DNA from 4 places in the Streptomyces sp. NPDC127177 genome. Region 1 is predicted to be linked to each of the others. Evidence: riboswitches for the same ligand, from Rfam matches in the RefSeq annotation. Region 1 holds a riboswitch; each other region holds the start of a gene.

What was found. A riboswitch is a leader RNA that binds a small molecule or an ion and turns the genes downstream of it on or off. The one in region 1 is predicted to bind cobalamin.
Region 2: it holds a riboswitch for cobalamin, as region 1 does, so the genes downstream of both, ACFVJX_RS11035 (FecCD family ABC transporter permease) here and ACFVJX_RS06020 (ABC transporter substrate-binding protein) in region 1, are expected to answer to the same signal.
Region 3: it holds a riboswitch for cobalamin, as region 1 does, so the genes downstream of both, ACFVJX_RS26745 (ribonucleoside-diphosphate reductase subunit alpha) here and ACFVJX_RS06020 (ABC transporter substrate-binding protein) in region 1, are expected to answer to the same signal.
Region 4: it holds a riboswitch for cobalamin, as region 1 does, so the genes downstream of both, ACFVJX_RS25800 (cobalamin biosynthesis protein) here and ACFVJX_RS06020 (ABC transporter substrate-binding protein) in region 1, are expected to answer to the same signal.

The regions. Positions count from the first base shown of each region.
Region 1 is NZ_JBHXUW010000005.1:149,530-157,174, reverse strand. It holds gene ACFVJX_RS06040 (serine hydrolase domain-containing protein) at 1-447, shown strand, start outside; gene ACFVJX_RS06035 (dihydrofolate reductase family protein) at 488-1,066, opposite strand; gene ACFVJX_RS06030 (glycoside hydrolase) at 1,180-1,956, opposite strand; gene ACFVJX_RS06025 (GH25 family lysozyme) at 2,323-3,162, opposite strand; cobalamin riboswitch at 3,600-3,786, shown strand; gene ACFVJX_RS06020 (ABC transporter substrate-binding protein) at 3,819-5,384, shown strand; gene ACFVJX_RS06015 (ABC transporter permease) at 5,386-6,333, shown strand; gene ACFVJX_RS06010 (ABC transporter permease) at 6,330-7,160, shown strand; gene ACFVJX_RS06005 (ABC transporter ATP-binding protein) at 7,157-7,645, shown strand, end outside.
Region 2 is NZ_JBHXUW010000013.1:108,438-116,082, forward strand. It holds gene ACFVJX_RS11010 (hypothetical protein) at 585-1,157, shown strand; gene ACFVJX_RS11015 (DUF3592 domain-containing protein) at 1,205-1,621, shown strand; partial or broken gene ACFVJX_RS11020 (hydrolase) at 1,708-1,806, opposite strand; gene ACFVJX_RS11025 (ABC transporter substrate-binding protein) at 2,077-3,108, opposite strand; gene ACFVJX_RS11030 (ABC transporter ATP-binding protein) at 3,124-3,906, opposite strand; gene ACFVJX_RS11035 (FecCD family ABC transporter permease) at 3,906-5,015, opposite strand; cobalamin riboswitch at 5,115-5,245, opposite strand; gene ACFVJX_RS11040 (hypothetical protein) at 5,500-7,020, opposite strand; gene ACFVJX_RS11045 (SDR family oxidoreductase) at 7,192-7,645, opposite strand, start outside.
Region 3 is NZ_JBHXUW010000049.1:35,718-43,362, forward strand. It holds gene ACFVJX_RS26730 (GlxA family transcriptional regulator) at 1-325, opposite strand, end outside; gene ACFVJX_RS26735 (hypothetical protein) at 407-619, shown strand; gene ACFVJX_RS26740 (ribonucleotide-diphosphate reductase subunit beta) at 633-1,649, opposite strand; gene ACFVJX_RS26745 (ribonucleoside-diphosphate reductase subunit alpha) at 1,649-4,120, opposite strand; cobalamin riboswitch at 4,262-4,392, opposite strand; gene ACFVJX_RS26750 (GNAT family N-acetyltransferase) at 4,452-4,964, opposite strand; gene mctP (monocarboxylate uptake permease MctP) at 5,079-6,707, opposite strand; gene ACFVJX_RS26760 (DUF3311 domain-containing protein) at 6,704-6,958, opposite strand; gene ACFVJX_RS26765 (GntR family transcriptional regulator) at 7,220-7,645, opposite strand, start outside.
Region 4 is NZ_JBHXUW010000046.1:17,030-24,674, reverse strand. It holds gene ACFVJX_RS25825 (hypothetical protein) at 1-52, opposite strand, end outside; gene ACFVJX_RS25820 (alpha/beta hydrolase) at 237-1,364, opposite strand; gene ACFVJX_RS25815 (class II aldolase/adducin family protein) at 1,443-2,183, opposite strand; gene ACFVJX_RS25810 (anion permease) at 2,420-3,685, shown strand; gene ACFVJX_RS25805 (hypothetical protein) at 3,699-3,932, shown strand; cobalamin riboswitch at 4,093-4,225, shown strand; gene ACFVJX_RS25800 (cobalamin biosynthesis protein) at 4,370-5,368, shown strand; gene ACFVJX_RS25795 (cobyric acid synthase) at 5,365-6,906, shown strand; gene cobN (cobaltochelatase subunit CobN) at 6,903-7,645, shown strand, end outside.

The sequences.
Region 1 (7,645 bases):
CGCGCGGTGGCCACCGAGGTCTGCCCCTGGCGCGGCCGGACCGTCGTCGGGGAGGTGCACGACGAGAACGCCGTGGTGCTCGGCGGCGTCGCGGGCCACGCGGGCGTCTTCGCCACCCTCACCGACCTGGAACTCCTCGCCCGCTCCCTGCTCGGGGGCGGCCCACCGCTCCTGAGGCCCGACACGCTCGCGCTGATGACGGCCCCCCGCACGGACCACCTCAACCTGCGCCGCGCACTGGCCTGGCAGGGCCAGGACCTGGCCGGCTCGCCGGTGGGCGACACGTTCGGCCCGGCCTCGTACGGCCACACGGGCTTCACGGGCACGAGCCTGTGGATCGACCCGGCGGCCGGCCGCTACGCGATCCTGCTCACCAACCGTGTCCATCCCCGCCGCGAGGAGCGCGGATTCACGGGGCTGCGGCGGGAGTTCCACGCGATGGGCTGACGTCCGGCGTCAGGGACGGCGGACGGGCTGACGGCCGGACTCAGGGGTGCAGAGACGGCCGGTAGACGAGCTCCTGGGTGCGGCCGTCGAGCGTACGGTGCTCGATCAGCTCCAGGTCGAAGTCGGCCGCGCCCCGGAAGATCGGCTGCAGCCCGGTCCGGCCGGTGATCACGGGGAACAGCGTCACCTGGACCCGGTCGACCAGCCCGGCGGCCATCAGGGCCCGGTTCATCGACAGGCTGCCGTGCGAGCGCAACGGCACGTCGGACTCCTCCTTGAGCCGGGCGACAACGTCCACGGCGTCACCGCTCACGACGCTCGCGTCCGGCCAGTCGAGGGGTTCCTCCAGGGTGGTCGAGATCACCGTCGCCGGGAGGTTCCACAGCCGCGTGACCCACGGGTCACGCACCTCGGACTCCTCGGTGCCGGACGCGAGCATCTGTGCGAACGCCCGGTACGTGTTGGCACCGAGGACCATGCGCTGATCCTCGGCGTACAGCGCCAGACGGTGGTCGAGGAGCTCGGGGCCCTGCTTGCCCCAGTAGCCGGACCAGTCGCCGTCGGCGGCGCCGTAGCCGTCGAGGCTGGAGAAGACGTCGAAGGTGTAGGTGGTGGACATGATGCTCTCCTTGAGCGCCGGGGGAGTCCCGCGCGGTTGACCGATTCTGTGAGTACAGACCGGCAACCGCGACGGAACTCATCGCCCAGGTGGGCCACCACCACTCTTTCGGATCAGTTGACGCCCGCGGAGAACTTCGTGACCGCCAGCCCCGCACCGTTCTCCCACGGCTCGAAGCCGGCCTGCACGCTGGTGAGGTACCACTCCGGCGTGGCCAGTCCCTCGGAGATGGCGCCGTTGACGAAGTCCTTGACGTCAAAGGTCAGCCCCGGCAGGGCGGAGGGGGCGACGTAGGAGACGACGTCGTTGCCGCCGTTGTTGCCCTTCCAGACGTCCCACGTCTGACCGGCGATCGTGGCCGTGCCCGTGCTGGAGCCGATCGGCTGGATGGGACCGACCTTGTTCAGCCAGATCATGATCTCCGTCTGGTTGACCCCGTCCGTCTTGGGCGCCGGGTCGAGCCAGATGTCGAAGGCGGCGTCGTAGACGGCCCCGTCGGTGTACTTGTACTCGATCTGGGTGGGCGCGCTGCCGATCGCGCTGACCTGCTTGGGCAGCGCCGTGCCCGGGGAGCAGACGGTGTAGTGGCAGCCGGTGAAGATCGACGGGTACGACTTCGGGGCGCCGCCCGTGGACACGGAACCGTCGGCGGTGGTGAGTTCGAACCCGTCGCCCACCTGGTTGACGCACTGCGGGTCACTGGTGCCCCAGGCGTTGTTCTGGACGATGTAGCCACCCGGGGTGGTGGCCGTGCCGAACTGCTCACAGGTCTGTGCGTCGGCACTGGCCGAGCCGGCCGTCGCCGCCATGCCGGTCGCCGAACCGGCGATCAGCACGAGGGCCGCGAGCAGTGGGCGGGCACGGTAGCTCCTGCGGCGCGTGGCATTCATGGGAGTTCCTTCCGTCAAGCAGGGGTGGGGGGAGGACCGTGGGGGTCCGTCATGCTATGGGAGCGCTCCCAAGCGCAAGGGCACCGTACGAAGTCCGCGACGCCCACGGCAAGGAGTCGTGCTCCAATGGCGCGAACTAGTCGTTGCGTCCGTGTCGGCGAACCTGTGGATTCCGTACGTACGGGGCGAGGGGCCTGCCCCATCGGCTCCCTTCCTCCGCCTCACCGCTGAGCCGTCGGCGTCTTTCGGCCAGGCGCGACTCCCGTCCCAGGTGCGCACCGACGGTGCACGAGGGGTGCCCCGGCCGGATGAATCCGACCGGGGCACCCGGATGGCCCGCGGCGGGCCGGTGTGTCCGCCGGTACGTCAGGCGGTGTTGTTGGCCAGGGCCAGCAGGCGGCTGGCGTCACCGCTGAACCGGTCGCGGTCCACGGCGCCGGAGATGCCGCCCACCGAGCCGGAGTCGGTGTACTGCCAGAAGGTCCAGTACGGGAAGCCCGCCGGAACGGAGGGGTTGGACGCGCTGGTCCAGTGCGCCACGAAGAGGGGGCTGCGGGCGGACATGCCGCTCCATCCGCCGGTGCAGGAACTCCACCAGCTGGCGCTGGTGTAGATGACTACGTCGCGGCCCGTCCGGGACTTGTACGTGTTGTAGAAGTCGAGGATCCACGACTGCATGGCGGCGGCCGTCTTGCCGTAGCAGCCGCCCTCCAGGTCGAGCATCCCGGGCAGCGTCAGATTGTCCCGGGACCACGCTCCGCCGTTACTGGCGAAGTAGTTGGCCTGCGTCGCCCCGGTGGAGAGGTTGGGGCGCGCGAAGTGGTAAGCGCCCCGGATCACCTTCGCGTTGTACGCGTTGACGTAGTTGGTGTTGAAAGTCGGGTCCTTGTAGGTGGTGGACTCCGTCGCCTTGATGTAGGCGAACTGGATTCCCGCCGCCTTCACCGACGCCCAGTTGATCGTCCCCTGGTAGTGCGACACGTCGACGCCTGCGAGCGTCGCCTTCGTCGACACGTCGTCCTCGGTGGTGGGCGACACCTGCCGCGTGTCCGCCTTGAAGCTCTCGCCGTCGGCGAGGTAACCGGCGCCCATGTAGCCGTCACCGAGGGGGATGTCGCCGCTTGCGCGTACGGGTTGTGCCGCTGCCGGGCCGGCCGACACGAACGGGACGAGCCCCATGGTCAGCCCGAGGATCCCGGCCACCATCATCTTGCGCAGTGCGGGTCTGGGGTTGTGGGTTCGAGTTAACAACGGGTTCCTCCTGGTGTGACGATGCGGACGATGGATCTACCCGCGTAGCGGAAGGGCCGGCGGCGAGCGCCGGTGCGGATCCGATACGCGAGGGATGGCGGTGCGAACGTTCCGTCAGCTGACCGTGCCGCACGAGGAGCATGTTGATGCGGACACGTCATGAGTGACGCACGGACCGGCTCGCCACGTAAAGGGGGCACCGGTGTACCTCTAAGGTCTAGACCGGTGGAGAAGTCGCTCAGCTGCGATTACGGCAGGTACCGGCCGAGAACTTTCTCCGTCGTGAAACTTCTTGCGGCAGAAGACGGCGGGTGTCGCCCCCGCTCGATGCCGTGGGCGGCCGGCTCCGGCTGCCGAGGCCGGTGGAGGGTGACCGGGCTCCGGCCCCCGTCACCCCGTGCGTCACAATGAGCCCACAAGGCGATGGGGACCAGGAAGCCGGTGCGATTCCGGCGCGGTCCCGCCACTGTGACCGGGGAGCGAATCTCCTGCACGCCACTGTCCGCGTCCGCGGGCGGGAAGGCGGAGGCGAGCGACGATCCGGGAGCCAGGAGACTGACCCGTCGCCGGTCTGACGTTCAGGGGCGAGGACACCCCGGAGAGGATCGACTGTGACGACGCATGCCCTCAGGACGGGCCCCGAGGACCGGCCGCAACCCGGCAGACGAGCCGTGCTGGCCGCCGGAGGGGCACTGGCGCTGGCAGCGTCCGGCCTGCTCACCGGCTGTGGCGGCGACACGAAGGACGGCGGGAGCGGCGACCGGTTCCGTGCCGCGTTCACGTCGGGTGGCTCCCAGGAGACCCTGGACCCGCACGTCGCCCCCAACTTCGTCGACCAGGCCCGCGCCAAGGCCCTCTACGACACGCTGGGCACGTACGCCGATGACATGTCGGTACGCGAACGGCTCGCGGAGTCCTGGGAGAGCGACGCCTCCGGTACCCGGTGGCGCGTGCGGCTGCGTGCGGCCCGCTTCCACGACGGGAAGCCGGTCACCGCCGAGGACGTCCTCTACAGCTACCGGCGCGCCGCGGACCCCGAGGTCGGTTCGCCCTCGCAGGTACTGCTGTCGGCCATCGACCTCACCGCGAGCCGGGCGGACAGTGAGCGGTCCGTCACCTTCGTGCTCAAGGCGCCGAACTTCGAGTTCCCCACCGTGTTCGCCGGACCCGGCACCGAGATAATCCCCGACGGTACGACGGACTTCCGCAAGCCCGTCGGTTCCGGCCCCTTCACCTACGTGTCGTTCACTCCCGGCGGCACCGCCCGCTACCGGCGGTGGGCGGACCACTGGGACGGCGCCCCGCACATCGCCGAGCTGGAGATCGTTCCCGCGAACGAGGAATCGGCCCGGCTCAACGCGCTGCTGTCGGGACAGGTGCACTACGCGGCCGACATGGCCGGGGCCTCCGTGGAGCGGCTGAAGAAGGACGGCTCGATCCGCCTGCTGACGGCCGCGCGCGCCACCGCCCAGCAGCTCCTGCTGCGTACCGGCCGCGCCCCGTTCGACGACCCGCGCCTGATACGTGCCGTGCAGCTGGGCATCGACCGGCCGGCCCTCGTCCGTATCGCCCTGGCCGGCCACGGTGAGGCCGGCAACGACCTGTTCGGTATGGGGCTGCGCGGCTATCCCGACGACATCGCGCCCCGCGAACGCGACATCGACGAGGCGCGCAAGCTGGTGCGGGCCGCCGGCGCGGACGGGGCGCACATCACGGTGGAGACCAGCGCGGTCGACGCCGCGTGGGAACCAGCGGCGGACCTGATGGCACGCCAGCTACGGGAGGTCGGGCTGAAGGTGACCGCCAACACCCGGGCAGCCAGCACCTACTTCAGCGAGATCAAGACCAAGGGCGTCGCCGCCTTCAACACCACCTCCACCCTGCCCGTCTCCGACTTCCTCCAGCAAAGAGTCCGCGGCGGCGCCGCCCGCAACCAGACCCAGTACGCCTCCAAGAAGTTCGACGCTCTGCTGGACCGCGCCCGCACCACCCGCGACGAGCAGGACCGGCTGGCCCTGCTCTCCCGGGCCCAGAAGATCGCCCGTGACGAGTCCGGGCTGCTCGTGTGGGCGTTCTCCGACGCCAACGACGCCATCGCGCGGTCGGTCAGCGGCCTGCGGGCGGCACCGCCCAACTCGCACGACTGGGCCCGCTTCGACCGGGTCCGCCTCGCCTGACGTGCGGGCCTACATCCTGTGGCGTTCCCTGCTGGCACTCCTGCAGTGCCTGGTGGTGCTGGTCGCCGTGTTCGCCGTCGGTGCGGCGCTGCCGGGGGACACCGCCGATGTGCTGCGGGGGGAGTTCGGAACGCCGCAACAAGTGGCTGCGCTACGGGAGCAGTTGGGGCTCGACGAGCCCGCCTGGATCCGCTTCGGACACTGGCTCGGCCGGCTCTGCACCGGAGACCTGGGCCACTCGCTGACGACCGGACTGCCCGTGGGCGACGACATCGGCCGCCGCGCCGGTGTGACGCTGCTGCTGGGTCTGCCGGCGCTGATCATCGTCACCGTGCTGGCACCGTTGCTGGGAACCGTGTCGGGGCTGCGCGAGGGCAGCCGCCTCGACCGGGCGCTGAACACGGCCGCGGTCCTGCTGCACGCCGTGCCCGAATTCGTACTGGCACTGCTGCTGGTCGCGTCGGTCTCGCTGGCGGCTGGGCTGCTGCCCGCCACCGCCGTCGGCATGGACACGGCGGGCCTGCTCGCGCAGCCGTCCGTCCTGGTGCTGCCCGTGGTCGTGCTGACGGCCCGGCACCTGTGCGATCTCGCTCGGCAGGTCCGGGCCGGAGTGGCGGCGGAGCGCCACGGCCCGGTGGCCGAACACCTGCGGCTGCTCGGGCTCCGGGAACGCACGGTGGTCCTCCGCCACACGCTGCCCAACGCCCTGGGCCCCGCCGCGCAGCAGTACGCCCGCTGCGTGGAGGGCCTGTTGGGCGGCGCCGTGCTGGTGGAGGCGGTCTTCGGATTCCGCGGACTGGGCAACGGGTTCGTCGAGGCGGTGCAGAACCGCGACATGCCGCAGGTGCAGACGTACGCGCTCCTGTTCACCGGCACCGCGGTCGTCGTCAACCTCGCCGGTGACCTGGTCGCGCACCGGCTGGCGCCGCGCCGGGAGATGGCCGTATGACCACCCCGGCGGAGCCGGCCGACACGCGCACCGCCCGGTTCCGCCTCCCGTGGATCGCCCTGGTCCTGCTGACGGTCCCGGTGGCGGTGGCCCTGCTGGGGCCGTGGGCCGCCGGCGACGCGTCGGCCGGGCAGGACACGCTGCCCTCGCAGCCACCCGGCGGCGGGCATGTTCTCGGCACCGACGTCCTGGGGCGCGACGTGCTGTCGCTCGTCCTGCAAGGTGGCGCGTCGGTACTCGGAAGCGCCCTGGCCGCGCTCCTTATCGGCACGGCCGTCGGCGTACCACTTGGCCTGCTGGCCGCCGGCCCTCGGCGGGCCCTCGACGAGACGGTGATGCGCACCCTGGACCTGCTCCTCGCCTTCCCCGGTCTGCTGGCCCTGATGACCCTGGCCGCGGCGGGCCACCGTGACCGGTACTGGCTTGTGACGGTCGCCGGGCTGCTCCAGGTACCGGCCGTGGCCCGGCTGGTCCGCGGAGCCGCGCTCGCCCCCGGTGCCCGCACGGTCGTCGAGGCACTGCGGATGCAGGGGCACGGCTGGGCGTACATCCATCTGCGCCACCTGGCGCGGGAGCTGGCCGCGCCCTTGGCGACCGACGCGGCCGGCCGCTTCACCGTCGTGCTGTACCTCCTGGCATCCGCCAACTTCCTCGGCCTTGGACTGCCCGCGGCATCGCCGGACTGGGCCGTGCTCATCGAGCGCAACAGCGATGCCCTGTTCATCCAGCCCGCCGCGGTTCTGGTACCCGCCGGCCTGCTGACGGCGCTGTGCGTGGGCGGCAACCTGCTCGTCGACCGGGCCCTGGCCCGCAGGAGGAGACCGTGACCGGCCCCGGACCTCTGCTCGAGATCCCGGAGATCTCCGCCCGCGCGGACGCGGCGGCGCACCCCTTGCTGGACCGCGTCGCCCTGACCGTCGGACCGGGTGTGGTGGTCGCGGTCGTCGGGCCGTCCGGAAGCGGCAAGACCACACTGGGCCTGGCGGCGCTCGGCGCCTCGCGCGGCGGGGTCGCACTCTCGGGAAGGGTGCTGCTGAGGGGCACGGACCTGATGCCCCTGACGCCCGCAGAACGGCGGACCACCCGGGCCGGGTTCGCCGCCCACCTGCCCCAGCACCCGGAGAGCGTCCTCGATCCGGTCCGCCGGGCGGGCAGCGTCCTCATGGAGCTGGCCGCTCTCGCCCACGTCGGACGCGGCGCCCGCGAAGCCGCCGCGGTCCGGGCACTGGCACGGTCCGGCCTGGAGTGGGACGCCGTACGCCGCCGCTTCCCGCACCAGCTTTCCGGCGGCCAGCAACAGCGTCTGGCTCTC
Region 2 (7,645 bases), on a different contig from region 1:
GCCCTTGGCTCCAGGATCACCCTTTCCCCCTTCTCACCAGAGAGGCCGTTCACGGTCCTACCCGGCAAGCCCTGCTTGCCGGGCTCCCCACGATCACCGTCAGGAGGCCACGTTCGGGTGGGGCGATGCGGCCGCGAAGTGGAACCGCTCCTGCGTCAGTCGCGTCTGCTGGTGTACGCGACGAAGGGCCTGAGATGGATCCAGCCTTACGCAATACGCGCCCTCCACCCCCTCCCTATCCTCCCCGGCCACCGGGGCGACCAGTCAACCCGCGCCCGTATGCACCGTTGCGGCGCGTGCTGCGTGAAGATGAGTGGCCCAGGTTGTCCGAACTGCTCCCGGGCCCTCGTCCCGGAAGCCTGCGTCCCACCGCTCTGGTGCTGTTGGTGCCGTGCATGTGGGGGGTGACCGTGGCTCTCGTAGTCTTCTACGAGGTTGCCAAGTCCGCCCGCCGGACAGCCCACCGCTTCTTTCCCCGGCGCCCGCGAGGACGCGTCCAGGAGGACACACTGCTGAGGGCACAGCGCCTTCGGGCATGGTCCGCCATCGCCGTATCGGGTGGACTACTGGCGGTCTACGGAGGAGTGTCGGATGCGCTGGACCAATTCGTACAACGGCTCTACCTCGCCCCGTGGTTGGCCCTGCTGAGCGCGGTACTGGTGGCGGGAGCACTGTACGGGGCCGCCCGGCGCCACAAGCGTCTGCTCATGCGGACACATTTCAAGAACGCAGGGCTGACCATCCTGGCGTACATCGGCGCCTGGATTCTCTTGCCGACGGTTTTCATCGGGACGCTCATGACCATGAGCATCATGCCGGACGCGATCTCCCACACGTCATTGCTTCTCGCTTACCTGGTCGGGCTGGCCCTCTGGACACCGTTCTGGTGGATAGTCCACTTCCTGTGTTTCGCCTCGGGACCTGCGGTACGCAACGCTTTCAGCCTCTCTGCCCTCCATCCCGCTCTGCCGGCCCTGACGACAAGTGTCGCGGTCTGGGTATTCACCCTCGTCAGCCAATACACAGGCAGTTTGCCCCCGTTCCCGGAACCGATAGCGGTCTGCGCAGTTTTCAGCGGACCGGCAACGGTAACCGCACTGGCCTGGTGGGAGATCCATCGTCTACGCCAACGCCATGGCATGCGCTGGCGTGGCTGAGCCGCCGATCCCACACCATCCGCCGCCCGCCCGAGGAGGAAAACTCGATGGTTGTCCTGTGTGCCATAGCCGGTTACATCGCCGTCTATTTCGCCTACCGCGAGGCCCGGGTACAGCGCGATCTGAAACGCAACGGAACCCTCGCCAGAGGAAGCGTGGTGCGCCACCACGCCGACTCTGTCGGGAGGGACAGCACGGCGGTCTTCGCCATCATCGAGTTCGCCGACGCAGATGGCGTCCTGCATACGTTCCAGGCCCAGTCATCAGGCGTCAAGCAACTCCCCGTGGGCGACGAGGTCCCCGTGCGCTACCGGGCCGACTACCCCACTATCGCCCGAATCGACCTTGCTGGGAAGAAGCTGGCAAATATCGCGATCCCCTTGCTCGTTGGCGCCCTGTTCTTCGGTGGCGCCGTGGCCGTATCCCTGGACCACGGAGGCAGCACCGCAGGGCACGGCCGTTGAGTGACGGTGGTGACGTCGCTGGTCGAGGACGCCGTGACAGCGCCGTCCACGCACAACACCCAGCCCTGGCACACGCAGGCGGGCTGCGCCTCGAGGAAGAGGGCCGGGTCCGGCTTGGCGGGCAGGCCCAGTCGTGCGGCCTCCCCGCCGTCGACGACCGCTTCGAAGAGACCGTGGATGCCGGCGTCGTACTGCGGCCCGCCCGACGCCACCCGTGCTGATCGGGTGTCCGCCGTGCGCCCGTACCGCTCCGGCCGCCCGGCCCCGAGTTCCGGAGGGCCGGGAAAGTCGCTGCTCATGGGTTCTCCTCGGTAGTGACCCAGGACTACCCGTCCACGGTCGCACCGAGTGACGGCCCACGAGGATGGGCCCTATGGTCCCGATCGAGGCCTGACGGCCCTCCCCGTGCGAGCGGCTGACGATTCCCGGATCAGGATCCGGCGCGCGTCCGGACTTCAGCGTTCGGATTTCCTCAGGGCCGCGGCGAGCGAGGTGATGGCTGCCGGATTACGCGGGCTCTCCACGAGATCCACGTAGTCGAGGACGACGATTCGGTCGTTCTTGATCGCTGAGACGTTGGCCAGCGGCGGATAGGACTTCAGGAACTTCCGCTTCTGTTCCGCACTCGTGTCGCCGTAGTTGTTGATGACGATCACCTCGGGGTCGCGATCCACGACCGTTTCCCAGCCCACCGTCGTCCAGGTGTCCTCGAGGTCCTTCATGACGTGATCGCCGCCGGCCCTGGTGATGATGTCGTGCGGGCCGGCATAGGCACCCGAGGTCAGAGGCTTGTCCCGGCCGTCGTCGTAGAGGAACACCCTGGGCCGGTCAGCTCCCTTCAGGGCAGCCGCTTGTGCCTGGGACACTTCCTTCCGGAACCGGGCGATGAGGGAGTCGGCGCGCTTCTCGACGTCGAATATCCTCCCCAGGTTCCGGAGATCGGTGTAGAGCGCTTCGAGAGGCGCCATCACCCCTCGTGCCTTGCCTCGCCCGTTGCGGCACGACTCGCTCAACAGGTACGAGTCGATGCCCACCTTCTTCAGGGCTGCCGGGGTGAAACCGTCCCCCTCGTTGAAGCCGTAGTTCCAGCCCGCGAACACCAGATCGGCGCGTGCGTCGAGGACGAGTTCCTTGCTTATCGTCTTCTTCGAGAGCCAGGTGGCTTTCTCGTAACCGCCCTTCCAGGGGACGGACGTCAGATCGCCCTTGTCGTCGGGCATCACGTAGCCCGCCATGTGGTCCTCGAGTTCCAGGGCGAACATGATCTCGGTGATGCCGACGTCGTTGGTGACCACGCGCTGTGGGGCTCTGTCGTAGGTCCTCTTCTCACCGCAGTTCTCCACGGTCACCGGGTAGTGGCCCCCGGCCGCGTGTGCCTTCGCTCCCTCTTCTCCGCTCTGTGGGGCGACGTTCGCTCCACAGGCGCTGAGGGCCATGACGGCGGTGAGCGCGAGGCCGAGTGCGGCGGGACGTATCAGGTTGGGCATGGTGGCAGTTGTTCCTCAGGAAGGGGTGACGGGGAGGAGACGGTCGAAGATCAGCTGTACCGCGCCGGTCTCCGGGTGCGGTACTCGATGCGCCCGTACGCCGAAGACCTCGGCCAGCAACTCGGGGGTGAGTACGTCGTGCGGAGCGCCCGAGGCGACAATCCGGCCACGGTCGATCACATGGAGGAGGTCGCAGTGGAGCGCGGCGAGATTGAGGTCGTGCAGAGCGGTGAGCACGGTCAGCCCGCTGGCACGGACCAGGGCCAGCACCTCCAACTGCTGCGCGATGTCCAGATGGTTGGTGGGCTCGTCGAGTATCAGAACCCGCGGCTGCTGGGCCATGGCTCGGGCGATCAGCACCCGCTGTTTCTCGCCTCCGGACAGGGTCAGGAAACCCCGGTCGGCCAGGTGCGCGGCCCCGACCTCAGCCAGTGCCTCCTCGCACCTCCGCCGGTCCTCGTCGGACACGCGTGCTGTCGGCCCCTGGTGCGGCATCCTTCCCATCGCCACGATCTCGGCGACGGTGAAGTCGAACTCGTACGTCGACTCCTGGGGAAGCGCGGCCAGCCTGCGGGCACCTTCACGCGGGCTCATCGCGTGCAGGTCCTCGCCACCGATCCGGACCGTTCCGGCCGAGGGGCTCAGGGCCCGGTACACACAGCGCAACAGGGTGGACTTGCCACTGCCGTTGGGCCCCACGAGGCCGACAAGCTGGGCCTCCCCCGCTCGCAGCGTGATCTCCTCGACGAGACGCACACCGGCGATCTCGACGGTGAGGTCATCGATCTCGATCTGCATCATGCGCTCCCGAAGGTGTAGGAGCGGCGGCGCATGAGCAGGACGAAGCACGGCACGCCGATCATCGCGGTCAGCACGCCGACCGGCAGTTCGGCCGGGGCGAGCAGCACACGCGAGAGGATGTCCACCCAGACCAGCAGCACGGCGCCCGCCGGCGGTGCGACAGCCAGCAGCCTGCGGTGGTCCGCGCCGACCATCATCCGTGCGGCATGCGGGACCATCAGACCGACGAAGCCGATCGCGCCGCTCACCGCGACCAGCGCCCCGGTGACCGCGGCGGAGACCAGGAACAGCTCCTTGCGCAGCCTTCCCGCGTCCACGCCGAGGGCGGCGGCGGTCTCGTCGCCCATCGCCAGGGCGTTGAGGCGGCGGGCCGACCACGCGAGGTGTGCCAGGCCACCCGCCGTGACGCCCGCGGCAATCGGCACGGAGGACCAGGTGGCGCCTCCGAGACTGCCGAGCATCCACATCATGGCCGAACGGGCGGCCTCACCCCGTTCTGCGGCGAACACCATGAACGTCGTGACGGCCGAGAAGCCGTAGTACATGGCCGTGCCCGTCAGGACCAGTCGCAGCGGGGTGAGGCCACGAGCGCTGCGGGCGATCGCGTAGACGAGCATCATCGCGAGAAGCGCGGAGAGGAAGGCTGCCGTGGACAGGGCCCAGACGCCGAGCGCGCCGAACACTCCGAAGATGAGTACGGCGTTCGCACCGACAGCCGCACCGGAGGAGATGCCGAGGACGAACGGGTCGGCCAGGGCGTTACGGACCATGGCCTGCACCGCGACGCCGATGGCCGACAGGCCTGCTCCGACGACCGCGGCCAGCACGGCACGCGGAAAACGCAGTTCCCACACGATGGTGTACCCGGGGACGTCGCCGGGAGAGATCGACCCTCCCGTCAGACCGGCCCACAGGTAGCGCACCACCTCTCCCCAGGAGATCCCGGAGGCCCCGATACCCGCGCCGCAGACAAGAGAGAGCGGCAGCAGAGCACCGAGAGTGATCACCAGAAGTGGCAGGGGCGCACGCCGGGGAGGGGCGGGTCCGCCACCGGTGCGTGCCGCGCGCGAGGGTGCGGCAGGTATGCGTTCGAGGGGAGTGACCACGATCGGATCGCTTTCACCTCAGGCCGTGCACCCTACGATCGAAGGAACGGCCCGGACGCGAAGCGCCTACGCAGCGCCTCTCGCAGTCCACGGCGAATTGACGGGAGCTATCACCGCCACGGGTAATCGGGCTTGCGGAGCCATGGGGCGGGCTCCGCCTACCGTTGCGGGTCAGCGCCGGAATTCGACCGGACTTCCCCCGCGGGGCGATTGCAGCTTAGCGGGTACCGGATGACACAGGTGCACGCCCCGGACCTGGGGCCGGCCGCCCGCACGGTGGCCTCTCCCAGTCCCAGCCGCAGTCGAGTGCGACGAGCTGACGGGCTGACGGGCTGACGGGCTACTGATACTCCCCGTACTGCGGGAGGTACTGAGCCGATGGCCTGGGAAGGATCCAGCAGCGGTTCGACGTGACCCTCCTGAAGTGTTCCGCCGGGCGATACGGCCCGATGCCTCGCGATCGGCGGAACCCCTCCAGTCGTCGTCACACCGCGGCGCCGGCGTCCTCACGCGGTCCCGCCGATGCGGCGTCGGGGGCCCGGCCCGCCGGCGGCACGGCGGGCCGGAGGTCCGGGGCGTCGGCGGTGCTCCCGGCCGCCGCGCGGCGACGTGCAGCGAAGGTGATGGCGATGAGGGTGAGCGCGACGGTCCCGGAGAGCGCGGGCCAGTACACGTAACGGTAGTTGGACTCGGGAGCGGTGGGCAGGTAGGCCAGGATGTACAGGAGCGAGCTGGCCCCGAGGAGCCGCAGTTCCCGGGAGTACGGGCCGGGCCACCGGCGGCGCAGCACGAGCACCAGCGAGACGGCCAGCCAGAACCAGCCCTGGAACAGCAGAGGCAGGTCGCGGGCGGCGCCGGTCACGTAGTTGCGCAGCGCGCCCCTCAGGGTGTCGTTCAGTGGCTCCTTGCGCACCTCCGGGTGGAGCCGGGCGCCGGCGTTGACGTGGGTGCCGTTCCAGAAGACCTGATTGCTCTGGAAGAGCAGCTTGGTGAAGACCTGGATCCGGTATTCGGCGTAGCCCTTCCAGTGCTTCGGCATCTGCTGCGTCCACATCCGGACGACGACGTCGGCGCGCCGGTCCAGATACGTCACGTCGAACGGCTGCTCCTGCGGGAAGCACTGCAGGTACGCGTCGGAGGTGATGTGCCGCTTCTGGCAGTTGACGGCGGCGGTGACCAGGCGGTCGCGGAGATCCGCGCCGGCGCCGGCGCGCTCGGCGGCGGTGCGCACCTGCGCCGGGGTGAGCACGTGGACGAGGTCGTCCACCGGGATCACCGCGTACACCCGGGTGGCCGACGGTGCGGTGGCCGCTGACACCGCGGCGCTGCCTGCCAGCACGGCCGCGACGAAGACTCCGGTGGCGGCCAGCCAGCGGCGACGCCCGGGGGCGGGCCACGCCGTGAGGACCAGCAGGGCGAAGACCGGGATCGCGGCAGGGATTCCGTTCTTCCGGACGAGGGCGGCGTACACGAGGAACAGCAGCCCCAGCACCAACAGGGCCCAGCGGGTCCGAACCCGGTCCTGTGGCAGCTCACGCACGGTGAGCGCGATGGCGAGGACGGCGAGGAGCGCGTAGGCCAGGTGCACGTCCTTCCAGACCACCCCCGTCAGGTTCATGATGTGCGGGGCGAGTCCTACGGCCAGCACCGCGAGGGAGAGCCCGCGGCTGCCGGTCCTCCTCCACGCCAGGCGGGCGAGGACCCACAGCGTTCCCCAGAGCAGGGCTGCCTGCAGGGCGGCCATCGACGAGAAGTCCCCCGTGATCCGGATGATGATCCGCCACGCGAGCGCCATCACGGGTGGATGCCAGTCGTTCATCGGCTGGTCCCCCAGCGCCTGCCACAGCTGGGTGTTGCTGTCCGCGCTGAGGTATCCGGGGTGGAAGACGGTGGCCACGGCGTAGCCGCAGGCCGCGGCGACTGCCGCCAGGCACCACGGCCACAGCGTTCCCGCGCTCCAGGCTCTGCGCACTGCGATGGTCCACCGGTCGACGGTTGCGGACATGTGGGCGGGTCCTCCCAGCCGATGACGAGGGGTGCGGTGTCGCTCAACTGCGAGCTGAGAGGAAACAGTTCGCCGATAGCACGGCAGGAATGTACGCGTACCGGACCCCATAGGACAAACCGGAATGATTATTCGCCCGCACCCCAGTCGCGCCACACAGCGCGTACGGCGTCAGCGCGCCCCGTACACCGGTTGGGGCGTCTCGGCCGAGGCGAGCAGTTCGGAGGCGGCCGCCCCGGCCTCGGCCGGACTCCACCGGGCCCCCTTGTCGGCGGTGGGGCCGGGGCGCCAGCCCTCCATCACTGTGATCCGTCCGGCCTCGGCCTCGAAGACCCGGCCGCTGACCCCGGCGCAGGCGGCGGAGCCCAGCCACACGACGAGCGGCGAGACGTTCTCCGGGGCCATCGCGTCGAAGGCCCCTTCTCCGGGCGCGGTCATGGTCGCCGCGAAGGTCTCCTCCGTCATCCTGGTCCGGGCGGCCGGGGCGATCGCGTTCACCTGCACTCCGTAGCGGCCCATCTCCGCGGCGGCCACCAGGGTCAGGGCGATGATCCCGGCCTTGGCGGCGGAGTAGCCGCCCTGGCCGACGCTGCCCAGCAGCCCGGCTCCGGAGCTGGTGTTGACG
Region 3 (7,645 bases), on a different contig from region 1:
CCGAGCAGACGCTCAGCACCCGGGCGCCGCGGTCCACGGCCCGGCGCAGGGCGTCCAGGACCTCTTCGGGGTACTCCCGGTCCATGAAGTGGCTGCCGGCCGGTACGGCGATGAGGTCGGCCTCCTCCAGACGGTCGAGGCCGTGCGGGGTGCTGATGGTGAACCCCGCGTGGGTCTGGAGTACCGGGCCCTCGGCGGAGACCACGGCGAAGTCGTGCACCGGGAGGCCCTCGTCACTGCGGTCGAGGCCGAACACTTCGCAGAGCACACCGAGTTCGAAGGGATGGACCTCGTCGAGCAGCAGGACGGCGACGTTTTTCAGCATGCCCCCAGTGTGGCAGTAATTCGATGCTCTATGACAGTCCTGCCACTGCCGGATTCTGCTCGCACGGACGAGAGTAGAGGCATGAACACATTCCAGAACGTCCTGGGCATATCCGCTGTTATCGTCCTCGTCCTGCTCCCGGCGCTGCTCGGTATCGCCCGCGAGTTCCGTATCGACCGCGAGCTCCGGGAGGCGGAAAGCAGCCGGAGGGCGGGGCCACCGGAAACGGCGGACGCCGCGCGGCCGGTGGGGGCCGCACGGCGTCCGTACGTCAGAAGCTGGGCGAGGATCTGAGAGATCCGGCGGGTCAGAACTCGTCGTCGAAGCCGACCGTGCCCTCGACCGCCACCTGGTAGGCCGAGGGGCGGCGCTCGAAGAAGTTCGTCAGTTCCTGGACGCCCTGGAGCTCCATGAACGAGAACGGGTTCTCCGATCCGTACACCGCCGGGAAGCCCAGCCGTTCGAGCCGCTGGTCGGCGACGCACTCCAGGTACTGGCGCATGGACTCGGTGTTCATGCCCGGCAGCCCCTCACCGCACAGATCGCGGCCGAACTGGAGCTCCGCATCGACGGCCTCCTTGAGCATGTCGGTGACCTGCTCCTGGAGGGCGTCGTCGAAGAGCTCCGGCTCCTCCTTGCGGACGGTGTCCACGACCTCGAACGCGAAGTTCATGTGCATCGTCTCGTCACGGAAGACCCAGTTCGTGCCCGTGGCGAGGCCGTGCAGCAGACCGCGCGAGCGGAACCAGTAGACGTAGGCGAACGCGCCGTAGAAGAACAGCCCCTCGATGCACGCCGCGAAGCAGATCAGGTTCAGCAGGAAGCGGCGGCGGTCCGCCTTCGTCTCCAGCCGGTCGATCTTCTCGACCGAGTCCATCCAGCGGAAGCAGAACTGCGCCTTCTCGCGGATGGACGGGATCTCCTCGACCGCGTCGAAGGCGGCCGCCCGGTCGTCCGGGTCGGGCAGATAGGTGTCGAGCAGCGTCAGATAGAACTGGACGTGCACGGCCTCCTCGAAGAGCTGCCGCGACAGGTAGAGCCGCGCCTCGGGGGAGTTGATGTGCTTGTACAGCGTCAGCACGAGGTTGTTGGAGACGATCGAGTCACCGGTCGCGAAGAACGCGACGAGCCGGCCGATCATGTGCTGCTCACCCGGCGACAGCTTGGCGAGGTCGGCGACGTCGGAGTGCAGGTCGACCTCCTCCACCGTCCAGGTGTTCTTGATCGCGTCCCGGTAGCGCTCGTAGAAGTCCGGGTAGCGCATGGGCCGCAGGGTCAGTTCGAAGCCCGGGTCCAGCAGGTTCTTGTTGTCGTTGGTGCTCATTACTGGCAGGCCTCGCAGGACTCGGGGTTTTCGAGGGAGCAGGCGATCGCGTCCGCGTCGGGGGCCGCTGCCTGCTGCACGGGAATGGGGGCGGCGGCCGCGGCCTGGCCGGACGCCGCACGGGCGATCCGGGTCGCCGGGCGCGAGCGCAGGTAGTACGTCGTCTTCAGCCCCTGCTTCCAGGCGTACGCGTACATCGAGGAGAGCTTGCCGATCGTCGGCGTCTCCAGGAACAGGTTCAGCGACTGGCTCTGGTCCAGGAACGGCGTACGGCCCGCCGCCATGTCGATCAGTCCGCGCTGCGGGATCTCCCACGCCGTGCGGTACAGGGCCCGGACGTCCTCGGGGATCCACGCGAAGCCCTGCACGGAGCCGCTCGCCTCGCGCAGCGCCTCACGGGTGCGCGCGTCCCACACGCCGAGCTTCTTCAGCTCGTCCACGAGATAGGCGTTGACCTGGAGGAACTCACCGCTGAGCGTCTCGCGCTTGAAGAGGTTGGAGACCTGCGGCTCGATGCACTCGTACACGCCCGCGATGGAGGCGATGGTCGCCGTCGGCGCGATCGCCAGGAGCAGCGAGTTGCGCATCCCGCTCTTCGCGACCCGGGCCCGCAGCGCGTCCCAGCGCTCCGGCCAGTTCAGCTCGGTGTCGTAGTGGTCGGGGTGCAGCACACCGCGGGCGGCACGCGTCTCGGACCAGGCGGGGAAGGGACCCGCGGGGGTCGTCCCCCCTGCACCGGAGCCTGCCGAAGCTGCTTGGGGACGCTCGGCGAGATCGCAGGACGCCTCGTAGGCCGCGAGCATGATGCGCTCGGAGATCCTCGTCGAGAGCGCGCGGGCCTCGGGGGAGTCGAAGGGCAGCCGCAGCTGGAAGAAGACGTCCTGGAGGCCCATCGCGCCCAGGCCCACCGGCCGCCAGCGGGCGTTGGAGCGCCCGGCCTGCTCGGTCGGGTAGAAGTTGATGTCCACGACCCGGTCGAGGAAGGTCACGGCGGTGCGCACGGTGGCGTCCAGGCGCTCCCAGTCGATGGTGCCGTCGGCGACGAACGCGCCGAGGTTGACCGAACCCAGGTTGCAGACGGCCGTCTCGCCGTCGTCGGTGACTTCCAGGATCTCGGTGCACAGGTTCGACGAGTGCACGACGCGGCCGGGCTCGGCGGTCTGGTTGGCGGTCCGGTTGGAGGCGTCCTTGAACGTCATCCAGCCCTGGCCGGTCTGCGCGAGGGTCCGCATCATGCGGCCGTACAGCTCACGGGCCGGCATGGTCTTGCGGGCCAGGCCCTTGGCCTCGGCGGCCCGGTACGCGGCGTCGAACTCGTCGCCCCACAGGTCGACCAGGCCCGGCACGTCGGCGGGGGAGAACAGCGACCACTCGCCGTCCGCGTCGACCCGGCGCATGAACTCGTCCGGGATCCAGTGCGCCAGGTTGAGGTTGTGCGTGCGCCGCTGGTCCTCACCGGTGTTGTCGCGCAGTTCGAGGAACTCCTCGATGTCCGCGTGCCAGGTCTCCAGGTAGACGGCGGCGGCGCCCTTGCGCCGGCCGCCCTGGTTGACCGCGGCGACGGAGGCGTCGAGCGTCTTCAGGAACGGGACGATGCCGTTGGAGTGCCCGTTGGTGCCGCGGATCAGCGAACCCCGGGCACGGATACGGGAGTACGAGAGGCCGATGCCGCCCGCGTGCTTGGAGAGCCGCGCCACCTGGTGGTAGCGGTCGTAGATCGAGTCGAGCTCGTCCAGCGGCGAGTCCAGCAGGTAGCAGGAGGACATCTGGGGGTGCCGGGTACCGGAGTTGAAGAGCGTCGGGGACGAGGGCAGGTAGTCCAGCCGGCTCATCAGCCCGTACAGCGCGGCGACGTCGTCGAGGGCGCGCTGGGAGTCGTCCTCGGCCAGTCCGGCCGCGACGCGCAGCATGAAGTGCTGCGGGGTCTCGACGACCTGGCGGGTGATCGGGTGGCGCAGCAGGTAGCGGCTGTGCAGGGTGCGCAGGCCGAAGTAGCCGAAGCGGTCGTCGGCACCGTCGGTGAGTGCCTGCCCGACCAGCGCGTCGAGGGCCGCGGCGTGGAGCGTCACGAACTCGGCGGTGCGGTCCGCGATCAGACCCTCGCGGTGTCCGACGGCGACCGAGGCGGAGAAGGACGTCGCGCCCTGTCCGGCTGCCTCGTCCGCGATGGAGCGGGTGAGGAGACGGGCGGCGAGCCGGGAGTAGGCGGGGTCCTCGGAGATCAGACCCGCGGCGGCCTCGGTGGCCAGCGAGCGCAGTTCCGCCTCGTCCGACCGGGCGTTGCGGCCGCGCAGCGCGGCGGCGGCGACGCGTCCGGGGTCGGTGTCGGGCAGATCCGCGGTGAGGTCGGTGAGGGTCCGCAGCAGTGCGGTCCCCGGTCCGTCCTGCGCGGGTCCGCCGGACCGGACCGCTTCGGACTCGGCTGCTTCGGACTCGGCCGCTGAAACCGGATCGGCTGGCGCGATGGTCACGTGGTGCTCTCCCTCGCTCGGCTCGGGGCCGGTGGAGGGAGCGGGGCAGCCGGGCGGAGCGGGACCCGGGGCAGGGCAGCACTCCGTGCGGCGTCCACCGGCCCATCCACGAGGCCCGGACGTCTGGGCATCCGGATCGGTCGAGCCGGATGCGCTGTCGGCAGGTCCTCGGACTCACGGGTGCACAAAAGCGCACCGAGTACACCGTTGCGGGACAGTTCCGGATTCGCACCGGATTTCCCTGCGGCGACAACGAGGTTGAGCATACATGTGGGGGCAGCCGGATGCGGCAGCCCCCACATGTTGTGTCGCGCGAGATATCGGCCTTGCCCTATGAACCCGGCCGAAGCTCCAGGCGGTACGTCAGCAGCTTGAGGTCTTCGAGGGGACTCCAGTCCTTCTCGGGGGTCCGTACGAAGCCGAGGCGCGCATAGATCCTATGGGCGCCGTGCATGGTCGGCTGCGTCGACAGGACGATCCCCCTGACCCCGGCGGTGCCTCGTGCGCGCTCGATACAGGCCCGCACGAGCGCCTCGCCCGCCCCCGCGCCCCGGGCCTCGTGGGAGACCGCCAGCATCCGGAACTCGGCTTCGTCCGGGGCCGCGATATCGGCCCACCGGTTTCCCGGCGGGGCGTACGTCACGCCGCCCAGGACGCGGCCCCGCGTGTCGGCCGCGACGAGCACCTCGGCCTCGGCGGCCCGCCGGGTGACGTCGCGCAGGTGCACCAGGTAGGGGTCGTCGGCGCCGAAGTCCAGCAGCCCGTCACCGAGGTACGCCTCGGCGGTGATCTCGCCGAGGAGGGCGTGTTCGGAGGGCTCGACCGGCCGGATCGTTATGTCCATGGACGGAAGTCTGCCGCACTCCCCGGCCGTGCCCGCAAGCGATTTCCGCCGGGCACGCGAACGGGCCGCCGCACCCCCTGCGCGCGGGGGTGCGACGGCCCGTACCCGGTGTCGTCAGTGGCCGCCCGGTGCGCCGGCCGTGGCCGGCGGGAGCTCCGTCTTGACGCCCGGATCGCCGGCGTCCGCGGTGTAGTCGTCCGGAGCGGTCTCGTCGATCCCCGCGGGGGCCTTCAGAGCGTTCAGGACGAAGGTGAGGACGACGGTGACCACGATGTTCAGCACGAACGCCGTGAGGCCGATGTAGCCGATCTCACCGAGGCCCGGGATCTCCTTGGAGGACCCGCCGAAGTGCGCCTGGGTCGGGCTGGCGACCCCGTACGCGGCGGCCGTCCCGTAGACCATGCCGACCGCCCAGCCGGCGAGCAGCGCCCAGCGGTGGAACCACCGGGTGAACAGACCGCCGACCAGGGCCGGCATCGTCTGGAGGATCCAGATCCCGCCGAGCAGCTGGAAGTTGATCGCGACCGTCTTGTCCATGGTGAGGACGAAGGCGAGCGCGCCGACCTTCACCAGCAGCGAGACCAGCTTGGAGACCTTGGTCTCCTGGGCGGGCGTCGCGTCGGGCTTCAGGAAGTCCTTGTAGATGTTCCGGGTGAACAGGTTCGCCGCCGCGATCGACATGATCGCGGCCGGCACCAGCGCGCCGATGCCGATGGCGGCGAACGCCACGCCCGCGAACCAGTCGGGGAACATGTTCTCGAAGAGCTGCGGGATGGCCAGCTGGCCGTTGTCCACCTTGACGCCGGCGGCGATGGCCATGAAGCCGAGCAGCGCGAGCAGCCCCAGCATCAGCGAGTACAGCGGCAGGATCGTGGTGTTGCGGCGGATCACGTTGCGGCTGCGGCTGGAGAGCGTCGCCGTGATCGAGTGCGGATACATGAAGAGCGCGAGCGCCGAGCCCAGCGCCAGGGTGGCGTAACCCCACTGCCCCTCCGCGCCGGGCGCGAGCGCGCCGGTCGGCTTGGAGCCCGGCGGGCCGTTGAACTTGTCCTGCGCGGCGGCGAAGATGTCGTGGAAGCCGCCGAGCTTGATCGGGATGTAGATGATCGCCACGGCGATGACCAGGTAGATCAGCCCGTCCTTGACGAACGCGATCAGCGCGGGCGCGCGCAGGCCGGAGGAGTACGTGTACGCGGCGAGCACCGCGAACGCGATCAGCAGCGGCAGGTCCTTGACGAACCAGTTGGTGTTCTCGCCGCCGCCGACGCCCATCACGTCGAGCACCGCCTGGATGCCGACGAGTTGGAGCGCGATGTACGGCATGGTGGCGAGGATGCCGGTGACGGCGACCGCCAGCGAGAGGCCCTTCGAGCCGAACCGGCCGCGGACGAAGTCCGAGGTGGTCACGTAGCCGTGCTTGTGCGAGACCGACCACAGGCGCGGCAGGAAGGTGAAGATCAGCGGGTACACCAGGATGGTGTAGGGCACCGCGAAGAAGCCGGCCGCGCCCGCCGCGTAGATCGCCGCGGGTACGGCGACGAAGGTGTACGCGGTGTAGAGGTCGCCGCCGAGCAGGAACCAGGTGACCCAGGTGCCGAACGACCGCCCGCCCAGGCCCCATTCGTCGAGGCTCGCCTCGTTCTCGGCCTTGCGCCAGCGGGCGGCCATGAAGCCGACGACCGTGACGGCCAGGAAGAAGAAGATGAAGACGCCGAGTGCGACGCCGTTCACGCCGTCCTTCATGCCGAAGCACCCCCCTTGCGGGCGCGCTGGTCACGCTGCCACAACTTGTACGCGATCATCGTCAGCGCGGTGGAGATGAGCACCCAGAGCATCTGGTACCAGTAGAAGAACGGGATGCCGATGAAGGTCGGGTCGACCTTCGCATACGAACCCACCCAGAGCATCGCCACGAACGGCGCGATGAGGCAGAGGGCGATGACCACCCGCACGGGTGTGACCGTGGGTGGTTTTCCTTCTGGGCCTGCTGGCATTGCGGCGACTCCGTCCCCTCGCTGATCACCTGTTGTGACGCGCAGGAAATCTAGGCGAGGGTTCCGTCTACCGTCACCCCCTGTCCGCATTGCGGTCCGGCAACGGTCCTCGGGCCGGGGACCGGATGGCCGAAATGCCGTCAAACGTACGAGGCTTGGTCCAGACCAATGATGGTGCGAGGGGGCTGTGGTGCCCGAACAGCCCCCGGGGAGCCGTCTCCACGGGGGCTGTTTCGCGCGACGTGCCGGACGGGGTCCGGTTCAGTCCAGTGGACGCTTCAGGCGGGCGACGAACTTGTAGCGGTCGCCGCGGTAGACCGAGCGGACCCACTCGACCGGTTCGCCCTGTTCGTCCAGCGAGTGCCGGGACAGCATCAGCATCGGCAGACCGACGTCCGTACCGAGGAGTCCGGCCTCGCTCGGGGTGGCGAGGGAGGTCTCGATGGTCTCCTCGGCCTCGGCGAGGCGCACGTCGTACACCTCGGCCAGGGCCGTGTAAAGCGAGGTGTACTTCACCAGTGAACGCCGCAGTGCCGGGAAGCGCTTGGCCGAGAGGTGGGTGGTCTCGATCGCCATCGGCTCACCGCTCGCCAGTCGCAGCCGCTCGATCCGCAGGACGCGGCCGCCGGTGGTGATGTCGAGGAGCCCGGCGAGCGTGTCGTCGGCCGTCACATAGCCGATGTCCAG
Region 4 (7,645 bases), on a different contig from region 1:
GCGGGGTGCCCTCGGGCGGGCGCGGCGCCGGCCTGGTGCGCCGGGTGATCACGGCCTTGCGAGCGGTGGCGAGGGGTCGCGGGCGGACAAGTCGCAGCCTGGAGTCGCGCGGGGTACGGGACGTCACAGGAGCAGTCTTGCCTCTGACAGCCCGAAAGCCCAAACGGAACCCTGATTGCCGGTAGTCCGAGGGGTCCGCACCGCCCGGGACCAACCGGCCGAAGCCGCACATCAGGTCACATCAGGGGCGTGAGGAAGCGTCGCAGCGTCTCTTCGTAGTGGTCCGGGCCGGCGTTCCACATCGCCGCATGCGGAGCCTGCGCCACCTCGTGGAGCTCGACCAGGTCGGGGCGGTGGGCGGCGAGCCTGCGGGACGGCTGCCAGGGGGCCAGGGTGTCGTCGGGCCCGTGGAAGATCAGCGTCGGCACGTGCAGGGTCCGGGGCAGTGAGCCGTCCAGGAGCCGGGCGCCCTGCAGTCCGGTCTGCCCCTGGGCGGCGCGGACGGCGAGGGGCAGCAGGACGGACGGGACCCCGCGGGCGGCGGCCAGCGCCCGCAGTGTGGTGGCCCAGTCCAGCACCGGGGAGTCCAGGACGAGGCCGCTGATCCGGTCCCTGAGCGCGGAGTTGGCACAGGCGTGCAGGGCCATGGAGGCGCCGGTGGACCAGCCGTGCAGCACGACCTTCTCCGCGCCGTAGCGCACGGCGAAGCGGATCGCGGCGTCCAGGTCGCGCCATTCGGACTCGCCGAGGTGGCTGAGGCCGTCCGGGGAGCGCGGGGCTCCGGCGTCACCGCGGTAGGCGATGTCCAGGACCGGCAGCTGCTGCTGGTTCAGGAAGCCCATCAGGTTCAGGGGGTGTTCCCGGGTGGTGCCGATGCCGTGCACGGTGATGACCCAGGTGTCGCGGGCGCCGGGCACGAACCAGGCGGGCAGTGCGCCGAGTTCGCCGGGGATCTCGACCTCGCTGTGGTCGAGGCCGAGGGCCGTGGCGGGGTCACCGGTGTACACCTCGGGCGTGAGGCGGACCTTCGCCCCCGGGAGCAGGGTGCCCCGGTTGACGCGTTCCAGCCGGCGCACGACGGTGTCGGCCGCCTGGTGGGCCTGGTCGATCACCGGGCCGACGACGGCGTGGACGTCGTGACCCACCAGCCCGTAGGTGCCGGGCCTGAGCGCGGCGAAGGACCGGGTCAGGGTGACCTGTCCCGCCGCCGTCGCGTGCACGGTGAGTCTGCGGTCGGCGGGGAAGGGGCGGCCGGGCGACGCGCCGAGGGCGACGTCGCCGGCGTACCGGCCGGCCGCGACCGCTGCCGCACCGGCGCCGAGGATGGAGGTGACGACTGCTGCCGTCGCTGTAGCCGGGCGCACCGCTTCAGTGTCGTCGGCGCCGCCCCGCTCGGCCAGCGGGCGGGGGCCGTCCGGTGGCGGCCGTGCGCCCCGGCGGGCTCAGCCCGGCTGCCCGTACCCCTTCAGCGCCTCCCCGACATCGCCCAGCTGGTCCGGGGTGAGCAGGGCCGGGGAGCGGCCGGGGACGGAGCTCGCGGCGAGCCAGAGGCGGCACAGCCATTCGAGCTGGGCGGTGCGGTCGTACGCCTCGTCGAGGGTGGATCCGTAGGTGACGGTCCCGTGGTTGGCGAGCAGGCAGCCGGTGCGGTCGCGCAGGGCCGCCAGCATGTTCCGGGCCAGCTCGTCGGTGCCGTAGCGGGCGTAGGCCGCGACCCGCACGGGACCGCCCAGCAGCGCGGCCGCGTAGTGGACCGGCGGAACCTCGCCCACCAGCGTGGAGACGGCCGTGGCGTGCACCGCGTGGGTGTGTACCACGGCGGCCGCCCCGGTGTTCCGGTAGACGGCGAGGTGGAGCGGCAGCTCGCTGGTCGGGGCCAGTTCGCCCAGGACCCGGTTGCCCTCCAGGTCGACCCCGACGGCGTCCTCGGGGCGGAGCCGGTCGTACGGCACTCCGCTCGGGGTGACCAGCACGATCCCGCCGACCCGGGCCGACACGTTGCCCGAGGTCCCGACGACCAGACCGTCGGCCGCCGTCCTGCGTGCGGTGGAGACGACCGCCTCCCAGGCTCGTTCGATGTCCCGGATGTCCCCGGCCCGTCCGGTGCCCCCGGGCTGTCCGGTGCCCCCACCGCGTTCGATGTCCCCGGCCTGTTCGACCGGGCCGCGTCGCCGCTCGCTCATACGAAGATCCTTTCCACCGATGAGCAGCCCATGATTCCGCCTCCCCCGAGGGTCCGTCCCGGCCCCGGAATCGGGGCCCGCACTGCCCTCCGCCCGCCCCCCGTCGTCACGCGCCGGCCGGACGGCGTGCCGCCGCCGCGACCGGAGTCACCACAACGCCCTGCTCAGTTCATCTTCCGTTCACTCAGGTTGCCTACGTTCCACGTGCCACTGCCGTCGAACGATTGCCTGGGTAAATGGAACACATCACGCTGCTGCTCGCGATTGTGATCGTGACAGCTCTAGTGTTCGATTTCACGAACGGTTTCCACGACACCGCCAACGCGATGGCCACGACCATCTCGACCGGCGCACTCAAACCCAAGACAGCGGTGGCGATGTCCGCCGTTCTCAACCTCGTAGGCGCGTTCCTGTCGGTGGAGGTCGCCAAGACGATCTCCGGCGGGATCATCAATGAGAACGGCCTCAGAACCGAGGTCATCTTCGCGGCGCTCGTCGGCGCCATCCTGTGGAATCTGCTGACCTGGCTGGTCGGACTCCCCTCCAGCTCCTCGCACGCCCTCTTCGGCGGTCTGATCGGCGCAGCGGTGATGTCCGCCGGCTGGTCGTCGGTCAACGGCGGCACCGTCGTCACCAAGGTGCTGCTCCCCGCGGTCGCCGCCCCGGTCGTCGCCGGTCTGGCCGCGCTGCTGGCCACCAAGCTGACGTACCGGATCGGCGGGCAGGCCCGCGACGGCGCCCAGCAGAAGGCGACCGCCAAGGGCTACCGCGCCGGACAGATCGCCTCCGCCGGACTGGTCTCCCTCGCCCACGGCACGAACGACGCGCAGAAGACCATGGGCATCATCACGCTGGCCCTGGTCACCGGCGGGGTCCTCTCCCCCGGTTCCAACCCGCCCGTCTGGGTCATCGTCAGCGCCGGTATGGCCATCGCGCTCGGCACCTACCTGGGCGGCTGGCGCATCATCCGCACCATGGGCAGTGGCCTCACCGAGCTCAAGCCGCCGCAGGGCTTCGCCGCCCAGACCAGTGCGGCCACGGTCATCCTGGCCTCCTCCCACCTCGGCTTCTCCCTCTCCACCACCCAGTCCTGCTCCGGCGCGGTGATGGGCGCCGGCCTCGGCCGCCGGGGCGGAGTGGTCCGCTGGTCCACCGCCACCCGGATGTTCGTCGCCTGGGGCCTGACCCTGCCGGCCGCCGGACTGGTCGGCGCGGGGGCGGAGTACCTCACCAAGCAGGGCACCTGGGGTGTCGTGCTCGTCGCCGCGCTGCTCGTCGCGGGCTCCGGAGCGATCTGGATCCTGTCGCGCCGCAAGCCCGTCGGCCAGGACGACGTCGGCCCCACCGGCCAGGACGCGCCGATCGCCGAGCCCGCGGGCGTCGTCACCACCGCCATCGCGGCCGTCAGCCCGCCGCCCACCGCGGCCGCCCAGGCCCACGACCTCACGGCCACCATCCCGGCCCCGGCCGTGGCCGACCCCGCCCGACCCGCCACGGTGTAAGGACAGAACCCGAATGAACATCGACTGGGCAGCCCTCGGCACCGTGTTCGGCGTCTCTCTCGTCGCCACCGTCGCCCTGGTGGGCCTCTTCACCCTCGGCATCGCCGGCCTCTCCAGGCAGCCGGAACCGGCCGCGCAGGACGGCCGGGCCGGCGGGTCCCTGATGCTGGCCCGCGCGGGCGCGTACGTCTGCTTCGGGCTGTGCGCGGCGGCGGTCGCGTACGGCATCTACCTGATCGTCGCCTGACACCACAGCCCTTTCGACGATCCACCGCATCGGGCCGGACGCACCTCGGGTGCGCCCGGCCCGATGTGCGTCTCAGCACACTGCACCGTCGCAGGTCAACGGCAGGTTGACTGACGTTCGCGGAGCGTGGTGGACTGCCGGAGCCAATTACGGCGACAGCAGAGGAAGCCGGTGCGAATCCGGCGCGGTCCCGCCACTGTCACCGGGGAGCAGTCCCCCACCACCGGAAGTCACGGTCCACGCAAGCGGACTGGAAGACCGGGGGAACTGCGGATCCGGAAGCCAGGAGACTCTCGTCGCCGGTCACGTCGAACCAGGGCGCGGACCCTGAGTGAGGACATATCGCCATGCCCGGCCGCCGTGCGCCCGTTCCCGTGCCACTCCTTCCACGCACTGCCTGTACGAAGGTCCTTCGAGGCGCAACGGCCGGCTGAACCGTGCGTGCCGATCGCATCTTCGCGTACGGCGCCACGGCCGGTCTGATCGGCGATCTGCTGCTCGGTGATCCCCGCCGGGGACATCCGGTCGCCGCTTTCGGGCGGGCCGCGGCAGGCGTCGAACGCCGTCTGTGGCGCGACCACCGCGGGTGGGGCGCACTGCACACCCTGGTCTGCGCCGGAGGCGCCGCGGGGGGTGCCGCCCTGGCCGCCCGCGCGCTGCGCGGCCGTCCCGCCGCGTCCGTCGCCCTGACCGCCGCCGCCACCTGGTCCGTGGTCGGCGGTACGTCGCTGGGGCGCGAGGCGCGCGCCATCGGCGGGGCGCTCGCCGCCGGGGACGTCGAACTGGCCCGGGAGCGGCTGCCGCATCTGTGCGGCCGCGACCCGCAGTCCCTGGACGGGCCGGGGATCGCCCGCGCCGTCGTGGAGTCCGTCGCCGAGAACACCTCGGACGCCGTGGTCGGCGCACTGGTGTGGGGTGCGCTGGGCGGCGTGCCCGGACTGGTCGGCTTCCGGGCCGCCAACACCCTTGACGCCATGGTCGGCCACAGGTCGCCCCGCTACCTGCGCTACGGCTGGGCCTCGGCCCGCCTCGACGACCTCGCGGGCTGGCCCGGCGCCCGGCTGACGGCCGTGCTCGCCGTCGCCGCCGGAGGGCGCCCCGGGGGCGCGCTGCGGGCCTGGCGGGCGGACGCGGACAAGCACCCGAGCCCCAACGCCGGTCCCGTGGAAGCCTCTTTCGCGGGCGCCCTCGGCGTACGTCTCGGCGGGACCCTCGCCTACGGCGGCCGGGTCGAGCACCGCCCCGTGCTCAACGGGGAGACCGGCCGGGCCGTCGGGACCCGGGACATCGAACGTGCCGTACGGCTGTCGCGCCGGGTGGGCGTGCTGGCCCTCGGGGTCAGCGTGGCCGCCCGCCTGGGCGCGGGGCTCGCCGCACGACGGATCGCCCGCACGCGCCCAAAGGCGCCCCGCATCTCAGGACGGAGAGCGACATGAGCGGCGGACTGCTGGTCGCCGGGACCACATCGGACGCGGGCAAGAGCGTCGTCACCGCGGGCATCTGCCGCTGGCTGGTGCGCCGGGGCGTGAAGGTCGCGCCGTTCAAGGCGCAGAACATGTCCCTGAACTCCTTCGTCACCCGCGAGGGCGCCGAGATCGGCCGCGCCCAGGCCATGCAGGCCCAGGCCGCCCGGGTGGAGCCGACCGCGCTGATGAACCCGGTGCTGCTCAAGCCCGGCAGCGACCGCTCCAGCCAGGTCGTCCTGATGGGGCGTCCGGTCGGCGAGATGAGTGCGCGCGGCTACCACGGCGGCCGGCAGGAGACGCTGCTGTCCACCGTCGTGGACTGCCTGGAGCAGCTTCGGGGCACGTATGACGCGGTGATCTGCGAGGGGGCGGGCAGTCCGGCCGAGATCAACCTTCGGCGCACGGACATCGTGAACATGGGCATCGCACGGGCGGCACGCTTCCCGGTGGTGGTCGTCGGCGACATCGACCGAGGCGGGGTCTTCGCCTCTTTCTTCGGGACGACGGCGCTGCTCGCCGCCGAGGACCAGGCGCTGATCGCCGGATACCTGGTCAACAAGTTCCGCGGCGACGTGTCGCTGCTGGAGCCCGGCCTGGACATGCTGCTCGGTCTCACCGGACGGCCGACCTACGGTGTGCTGCCGTACGCCCATGGGCTCGGCATCGACGAGGAGGACGGCCTGCGGGTCTCGATGCGCGGCACCGTACGGGAGTCGGTCCTCGCTCCGCCGCACGGCGAGGACATCCTGCGCGTCGCCGTGTGCGCCGTGCCCCTGATGTCGAACTTCACCGACGTGGACGCGCTGGCCGCCGAACCGGGCGTCGTCGTGCGGTTCGTGGACCGCGCGGAGGAACTGCACGACGCCGACCTCGTCATCGTGCCCGGCACCCGCGGCACCGTGAAGGCGCTCGCCTGGCTGCGCGAACGCGGGCTCGCCGACGCACTGCTGCGGCGCGCCGCCGAAGGGCGCCCCGTCCTCGGCATCTGCGGCGGCTACCAGATCCTCGGCGAACACATCGAGGACGAGGTGGAGTCGCGCGCCGGACACGTCGACGGACTCGGACTGCTCCCCGTACGCGTCCGGTTCGACCGCGAGAAGACCCTCGCCCGGCCGGCCGGGGAGGCGCTCGGAGCCCCCGTCGACGGGTACGAGATCCACCACGGCGTCGCCGATGTACGCGGCGGCGAACCGTTCCTCACCGACGGCCGGGGCGGACGCCTCGACGGCTGCCGGTCCGGCGCCGTGTGGGGCACCCACTGGCACGGCTCGCTGGAGAGCGACACCTTCCGCCGCCGCTTTCTGACCGAGATCGCGCGCGCCGCCGGCCGGCGCTTCGTACCGGCCCCCGACACCTGTTTCGCCGAGCTGCGCGAGGAACAACTCGACCGCCTCGGCGACCTCGTCGAAGAACACGCGGACACCGATGCGCTGTGGCGACTCATCGAGTCGGGCGCACCGGCAGGCCTTCCCTTCATCGCCCCCGGAGCACCTGGAGCACTCGCATGAACGCCCCGCCGACCGCCCCGCTGAGCCCCGTGCTGCTGCTGTCGACCGCCGACACCGACCTGCTCGCCGCCCGCGCATCGGGCGCGCCCTTCCGCATCGGCAACCCGACCCGTATCGATGTCCAGGAGGAGCTCCCCGCGCTGATCGAGGGAGCCTCCGTCGCCGTCGTCCGTCTGCTGGGCGGCAAGCGCGCCTGGGAGGACGGGCTCGCCGCCCTGAAGGCGTCCGGCATCCCGACCGTGCTCCTCGGCGGTGAGGCCGTACCGGACGCGGAGCTGATGGCCGAGTCGTCCGCACCGGCCGGTGTGGTCGCCGAGGCGCTGCGCTACCTGGTGGAGGGCGGCCCGGGCAACCTCGTGGAGCTGGCCCGCTTCCTCTCCGACACCGTCCTGCTGACCGGGCACGGCTTCGCCGAACCGCAGAAGATGCCCGAGTGGGGGGTGCACGGCGACCGGGAGTTCGTCGAGGGCCGGCCCACCGTCGGGGTGCTCTTCTACCGGGCGCACCAGCTCTCCGGGAACACCTCGTTCGTCGATGTGCTGTGCGACGCCGTCGAGGCGCGCGGCGCCAACGCGCTGGCCGTGTACTGCGGTTCGCTGCGCGGCGCGGACGCCGCCCTGTACGAGCTGCTCGGCCGGACCGACGCACTGGTCGCCACGGTCCTCGCGGCCGGCGGCACCCGCGCGTCCGACGCCTCCGCCGGGGGTGACGACGAGGCCTGGGACATCGGCGCGCTCGC